One region of the Kitasatospora sp. NPDC085464 genome, then DNA from elsewhere that is predicted to be linked to it. Evidence: riboswitches for the same ligand, from Rfam matches in the RefSeq annotation. Region 1 holds a riboswitch; the other holds the start of a gene.

Region 1 (3,391 bases):
CCGGACCCTTCGATCATCGCCTTCCGCGCGCCCAGCGCCGCGACCTGCCGGTCGGCGACGAGCTCCGGCTTCGGGAAGTCGGGGTCCTTGCTGCCCATGACCACCAGCGCCGGGCACCGCACGGCGGCCGTCCAGCCGACCGGCGAGGAGTTCCCGGTGACGTACCCGCGGGTGGCGGTCTTGCGGCCCGGGGTGCGCAGCGCGGCGACCAGCCCGTTCACGTAGGCGTCGAAGTCGGCGGGCTTGGCGCCGGGGAAGGCCATCCGGCGCAGGTAGAAGCCCCAGAAGGCGGGCCAGTGGACGAGCGCCGCGCCCATCAGGCCGAGGACGCCGCGCATCAGGGCGCCGGGCTGCGGGTTCTCGACGAAGGCGTCGATCAGGACGATCCCGGCGACCCGCTCCGGCGCGTCCCCGGCGACCTTGACGACCGTCGCGCCGGTGTAGGAGTTCCCGGCGAGGACGGCGCGCTCGATGCCGAGGTGGTCGAGCAGGGCGAGGACGTCGTCGGCGATCGCGGCGGGGTCGTAGTCGTCCCAGGCGATGGACGACTCGCCGAAGCCGCGCAGGTCCATGGTGACGACCCGGTGGCCGGCGGCGACGAGCAGCGGGCGGAGGTGCCGGTACGCGGCGCGGCTGTCGAGCATGCCGGGCAGCAGGACGACGGGGGTGCCGTCGCCCTGCCGGGTGTCGTCGAAGGCGATCCGCCCGCCGGGGAGGGTCAGGTACTGGGTGTCCGGGGTGATGGTGGCGTTCATGGTGGGCCTCCTCGGTCCTCCGCTGCGGGCATCGGCGGTGCTGCCGATAGCCATAAAGCTAAGGCTAATAGCCTTAGCCGTCAAGTGCTCGATCGCGGCGGAGGGGGAGGGGGTGTCGGGCGGCCCGCCTCAGACCCCCTCGACCTTGAACGGGTCGTGCTCGCTGAGCAGCTTCTCCAGCCGGGCCTGGTCGACCCGGCTGACGATCTCGTTCGTCTCCTGTCGGTCCCGGACCACCTTCGCCAGGGTGAACGCGGAGCTGACGGTGTAGAGGAGGCCGATCCCGAGGAACGCCCGGGTCCACCCGCCGACCGGCAGGTAGGCGATCCCGACGGCGAGGGCCGTGCCCGACAGGGCGAAGGAGAGGATGGCCTGGATGTAGTAGGCGGCCGTCGTGCGGTTCTGCATCGGTGCGCTCATGGCGTCAGGATGCGGCCGCCCGGCCGGGCCGCACATGAGTAGGAGTACTCAGATGGAGTGCTCGTGTCGAAGGGTCGTTCGTTGACGTCCTATCACTCGCTCCACGGCCGTCCCGGACGGATGGCTTGGAATCAGAGCGTCCTAGGATTAACGTTTGATAACGCAGCGCGGTTGTCAACGCCGTACCCAGACGGCACCGTGCGCCGTCGCCTAATCCCGCCGGCCGGCCTCCGGGCAGGTCAGGGAGCCGGGGAACCACGTTCCTTGGGGTGAATCGGCGGGGCCCCGGCCCGGCCGTAGGAGACCTTCCTGCTCCGAACCCGTCAGCTAACCCGGTAGGCGCGAAGGAAGGAAAGGAGCGCGCCTCCGTGGCGTCGACGCACACTCCGGCACACCCGGCCGGCCCCGCAGCCGGTACCCAGCTCCTCGACCACCCCGGTGCGGACGGCCCCGAGGCCCTCGGCCCGGAGGCCGAGACCAACCGGCACCGGATGCCGCGTCAGGTCCGCGGCACCTCCCCGCTGCTCGGCGTCACCGCCGTCGCCGCCACCCTGGGCGCCACCGGCTTCGCCTCGGCCACCCCGGCCGCCGCACCCGCCGTCGAGGCCCCGGACGAGACGCCGGTCGCCCTCTCCGCCGACCCCGGCCTCGCGCTCGCCGCCCGCATCCAGCAGCAGGCCGACAGCCAGCGCACCGCCGCCGAGGAGACCGCCCGCGTGCAGGCCGCGCAGGAGGCCGAGGCCAAGGCCGCCGCCAAGGAGGCCGAGGCCAAGCGCGCCGCCGAGGAGGCGGAGGCCAAGCGGGCCGCCGCCCTCACCCTCCCGGTGAAGGACTACCGGCTCTCCGCCCACTACGGCCAGAGCGCCCGCTACTGGGCCAACCTGCACACCGGCCTGGACTTCGCCGCCGACACCGGCACCCCGGTCTACGCGCTCGGCCAGGGCACCATCACCTCGGCCGGCTGGTCCGGCTCCTACGGCTACCGGATCGTCGAGACCCTGCCCGACGGCACCGAGATCTGGTACTGCCACCTCTCCTCGATCATCGCGGGCTCCGGCAAGGTCACCTCCGGCCAGCAGATCGGCAAGGTCGGCGCGACCGGCAACGTCACCGGCCCGCACCTGCACCTGGAGGTCCGCCCCGGCGGCGGCGCCCCGGTCGACCCGGAGCCCTGGCTCCAGCAGCACGGCCTCAACCCGTAACGGACACCCGGAGGCCCGTAGCGGCCTCCCGGAAGCCCGCAACAGCCACCCGGAAGCCCCCGGCCGCACGGCCGGGGGCTTCCCGTTTCCACGCGGCTACTCCTCGGCGGGCAGCTGCGCCAGGTAGGCGTCGATCTCCTCCTGGCCCGGCTCCGGCGCCAGCTCCGGGAACTCCGCCACCAGCAGCCGCGGCAGCCCGGGCACCGTCCACTCCCCGAACAGGTCGAGTGCCGCGTCGACCGCCGAGTCCTCGAAGTGCCCGAAGTCCCCGGCCAGTTCGTCCGGCATCGGGCGCCCGAGCGCGGTCAGCTCGGCCAGGTTGCGGTAGCTGCGCCGCATCAGGCCCTGCTCCAGCAGCCGCCGGGCGCCGTCCGTGGCCATGCCGACCGACAGCACCCGTCCCGGTCCCCAGCCCTGCTCGTCCGGCTCGTCCAGCCAGCCGGTGGGCACCAGCGCCTCGTACGCGGCCAGCCGCTCCTCCTCCGCCAGCCCGGCGAAGCCGGTCAGCCAGTCCCGCACCGCCGCCCCGTCCGCGACGTCCACCCCGTGCGCGTGCAGCAGCAGCGCGTACAGCCGGGGCCAGGTCACCAGGTCGGCGCGGCGCAGCAGCCCGGCCGCGACCTCGCCCTGCCACTCGGCCTCGGCGTGCAGCCGCTCCTGGCGCTTGGCGTTGAGCCGCCGCACCGCCCGCTGGTGGTCGATCAGCAGCCGGACCGCCTCGCCGTACGCGAGCGGGTCCTCCTCGGGCGCGGGTTGGACGTACAGGTGGAGGCGCTCGTACAGCAGGTGCTCCACCGCGTCGGAGGTCAGTTCGGGCCAGCCGTCGTGCATCCTGCTCTCGCCCAGCTCCAGCAGCGCCAGCACCGCGCGCAGCGGCCCCTCGGCCACCGGCGTGCGGCCCTGCTCGGCCGCCCAGGCGAGCAGGTCGGCGGCCCTGGTGCGCGGGGCGAGCCGCAGGTCTTCGTCGTTCATAGTCCGAACGGTAGCCGCCGGGGGCGGGTAGGGTCGGCAGCC
Region 2 (3,391 bases), on a different contig from region 1:
CTGATGCTCTCCTCCGACCCGTCGGGCTACCTGGAGAAGGCCTCGACGGTCCAGCAGGCCAGCACCACCCAGGCCGAGGCGCTCAAGTCGCTGCTGGACGAGCAGCGCCGGCTGGACCAGGAGAAGGCCGAGGCGGCCGCCGTGCTGGCCTCGCTGGACAGCACCACCAAGGACCTGAACCAGGCCAAGGCGGACGTCAACACCAAGCTGCAGGCCGCCCAGGACCTGCTGAACTCGCTCAGCGCCGCCGAGCGCACCGCGCTGAAGGCCCAGCAGGCGCAGGACGACCGGGCCTCGCGCGGCAGCGACCGGGTCGACCTGAGCAACCTGCCGCCGGCCAGCGGGTACGCCGCGGTGGCCGTCGCCAAGGCGATGAGCAAGCAGGGCTCGCCGTACGTGTGGGGCGCCACCGGTCCGAGCACCTTCGACTGCTCCGGCCTGATGCTCTGGGCGTACGGCCAGGCCGGCGTCTCGCTGCCGCGCACCTCGCAGGAGCAGGGCCACTACGGCACCGCGGTGCCCGGACTGGCCGCGGCCCAGCCCGGCGACCTGGTCATCTACGGCGGTGACATGCACCACGTCGGGATGTACATCGGCAACGGCATGGTGGTCCACGCGCCGCACACCGGTGACGTGGTGAAGGTGATGAAGGCCGACGCGATGCCGATCAACACCATCCGCCGGGTCTGACGGCCCGACACCCTCCGGGGGCCCCGTGCGGGCCCCTGTGATCCGCGCCACCTCCGACGGGGTGGCGTTCGGGTTTTCGACCGTTTCGCGAGCGGCGGGTGAGGCCTGATCAGCCTTGCGTACGGTCGTGATCACCATCGGTCATTTTCACAAAAGAACTTGGGCAATCTTCCGTCTTTTTTCTGACAAGGATTTGAACCGATCACGGTTCAGTTACTAGGGTCGTGCTTCGAACCACCGCACTGTCGATCACCCAGCCAGGGTGGCGGCGGTGGTTACCGCCGAGTTCGCGAGGCAGCGGGGCAGGTCGAAGCGACTGCCCGACAGGGGAGCCCAGTGGTCGGGGGCGCTGCGGAGCGGAGCCGGGGAACCACGTTCCTCCGGGGTGAATCGGCGCCAGGTCGGCCGCTGGAACGGCCGTGAGGCGTCGTAGGGCATGCTTCCGGCCCGAACCCGTCAGCTCACCCGGTAGGCGGACGTAGGAAGAAGGAGCCCGCCTTCGTGGCGTCCCATCGTCGTCCCAAGCCAGCAAGTCGCGCCCGGGTCTCGATCCTGACCGGTGTCGCCGCCGCTGCCGTCGCCCTCTCCGCGCAGTCCGGCGCCCACGCCGACCCGCAGCCGACCAAGGACCAGGTCAAGGAGCAGGTCGACCAGCTCAACGAGCAGGCCGAGGTGGCGACCGAGCAGTACAACGCCGCCCAGGAGAAGCAGCAGACCCTGGAGAAGCAGGTCTCCGGCCTGCAGGACCAGGTGGCCCGTCAGCAGGCCCAGGTGACCGAGCTGCAGGGCGGACTCGCCGAGATCGCCGGGGAGCAGTACCGCAACGGCGGCATATCCCCGACCGTCCAGCTGATGTTCTCGTCCAGCCCGGACAACTTCCTCAACCAGGCCGGTGCGCTGAACCAGGCCGGTGACACCCAGAAGAACCAGCTGAAGCAGCTCCAGGAGCAGCAGCGCAAGCTCGACCAGGACCGCACCGAGGCCCAGGGCAAGCTCGCCGAGCTGGAGTCGACCACCCAGCAGCTGAAGGCCTCCAAGGACGAGGTCCAGGCCAAGCTGAAGGCCGCCCAGGACCTGCTCAACACCCTGACCGAGCAGGAGCGCCAGGCGCTGCGCGCGGCCGAGGAGAAGGCCGCCGCCGACGCCAAGGCCCAGGCCGACGCCGCCGCGAAGGCGCAGCAGAACGCCGACCGCGCCTCGCGCGACAACAGCCGCACCGACCTCTCCACGCCGTCGTCCACGCCGGCCGGCAAGCTCCCGGCCCCGGGCAGCTCGCGCGGTGCCGCCGCGCTCTCCGCCGCCGCCTCCAAGGTCGGCAGCCCGTACGTGTGGGGCGCCACCGGCCCGAGCTCCTTCGACTGCTCCGGCCTGATGGTCTGGGCGTTCAACCAGGTCGGCGTGTCGCTGCCGCGCACCTCGCAGGAGCAGGCCCACGCCGGCACCCGGATCGGCACCGACCTGTCCCAGGCCCAGCCCGGCGACCTGCTGATCTTCTACGGGGACGCCCACCACGTCGGCATCTACGCCGGCAACGGCCAGGTGCTGCACGCCCCCAAGCCGGGTGCGTCGGTCCGCTACGAGGCCGTCACCAACATGCCGCTGAGCGGCATCGTGCGGGTCTGACCCCGTTCGGCTCCTCGCAGGCCCGGTCTTCCACCGCGGAAGGCCGGGCCTGCGGCGTTGGCGGCTGCTCGGGCTGATGTCCGATTGGGGGTCAAATATTCGGGTCCGTAGGGGTTTGGACTCGCTTGCCCGGACTCGCTAACGTCTGCCACCGGACTCCCGCTCGACGGCCGCCCGCCACGGGCGGCCGCGGGGCCGCGCCGCAGGATTGGAGCCGCTGCCGTGCTTGTGCACCGCCGTTCCCAACTGCTCGCCCGTGCACTGGTGCTGACGGCGGCCGCCACCACCGCGCTGGGCGTGGCGACCGGCGGCGGCGCCCACGCCGCCCCCGGCAGCCCGGACCCGGCCGACCGCAAGGACGTCCAGGCGCAGGTCGAGCAGCTCTACGACGAGGCCGAGCAGGCGTCCGAGCAGTACAACGCCGCGCAGGAGGCCCAGCGCCGGCTCCAGGGGGAGACCACGATCCTGCAGGGCGAGATCGCCGTCGCCCAGGACCAGCTCAACGAGCTGCGCGGCGACCTGGCGACCGTCGCCGGGGCCGAGTACCGCGGCGGCGGGATGACCCAGACCGCCCAGCTGATGCTGTCCCCCGACCCGGAGGGCTACCTCGCCCGCGCCCGCACCATGGGCCAGGCGTCGCAGCGGCAGCAGGAGACGCTGCACGAGCTGGTCACCCGCCAGCGGTGGCTCGACCAGCGGCGGACGGAGGCCACCGGAAAGCTCGCCGAGCTCGACCAGGCCCGCCGCTCGCTCGCCGACGGCAAGCAGCAGATCCAGCAGCGGCTGGCCAGGGCGCAGAAGCTGCTCAACGGCCTCGACGCCGCCGAACGGGCCAGGATGACCGCCCAGGACGCCCGGGACGCCGAGCAGCGCGCCACCCGCGGCACCGACCGGCTGGACCTCGGCACCGCCCCGCCCGCCTCCGAGCGCGGGGCGGCCGCGCTGGCCGCCGCGGTGCGCATGATCGGCTCGCCGTACGTCTACGGAGCCACCGGGCCCCGCGCGTTCGACTGCTCCGGTCTGATGTACTACAGCTGGCGGCAGGCCGGAGTGACCCTGCCGCGAACCTCGCAGGCCC

The links. A riboswitch is a leader RNA that binds a small molecule or an ion and turns the genes downstream of it on or off. The one in region 1 is predicted to bind cyclic di-AMP.
Region 2: linked by a shared signal. The riboswitch ahead of ACIGG8_RS13085 (NlpC/P60 family protein) and the one ahead of ACIGG8_RS36550 (M23 family metallopeptidase) in region 1 are both predicted to bind cyclic di-AMP.

What each region holds. Positions count from the first base shown of each region.
Region 1 is NZ_JBITTM010000059.1:24,810-28,200, reverse strand. It holds gene ACIGG8_RS36560 (alpha/beta fold hydrolase) at 1-755, opposite strand, end outside; gene ACIGG8_RS36555 (YiaA/YiaB family inner membrane protein) at 885-1,175, opposite strand; cyclic di-AMP (ydaO/yuaA leader) riboswitch at 1,373-1,531, shown strand; gene ACIGG8_RS36550 (M23 family metallopeptidase) at 1,544-2,377, shown strand; gene ACIGG8_RS36545 (hypothetical protein) at 2,474-3,349, opposite strand.
Region 2 is NZ_JBITTM010000012.1:117,445-120,835, reverse strand. It holds gene ACIGG8_RS13090 (NlpC/P60 family protein) at 1-690, shown strand, start outside; cyclic di-AMP (ydaO/yuaA leader) riboswitch at 1,028-1,181, shown strand; gene ACIGG8_RS13085 (NlpC/P60 family protein) at 1,192-2,313, shown strand; gene ACIGG8_RS13080 (NlpC/P60 family protein) at 2,536-3,391, shown strand, end outside.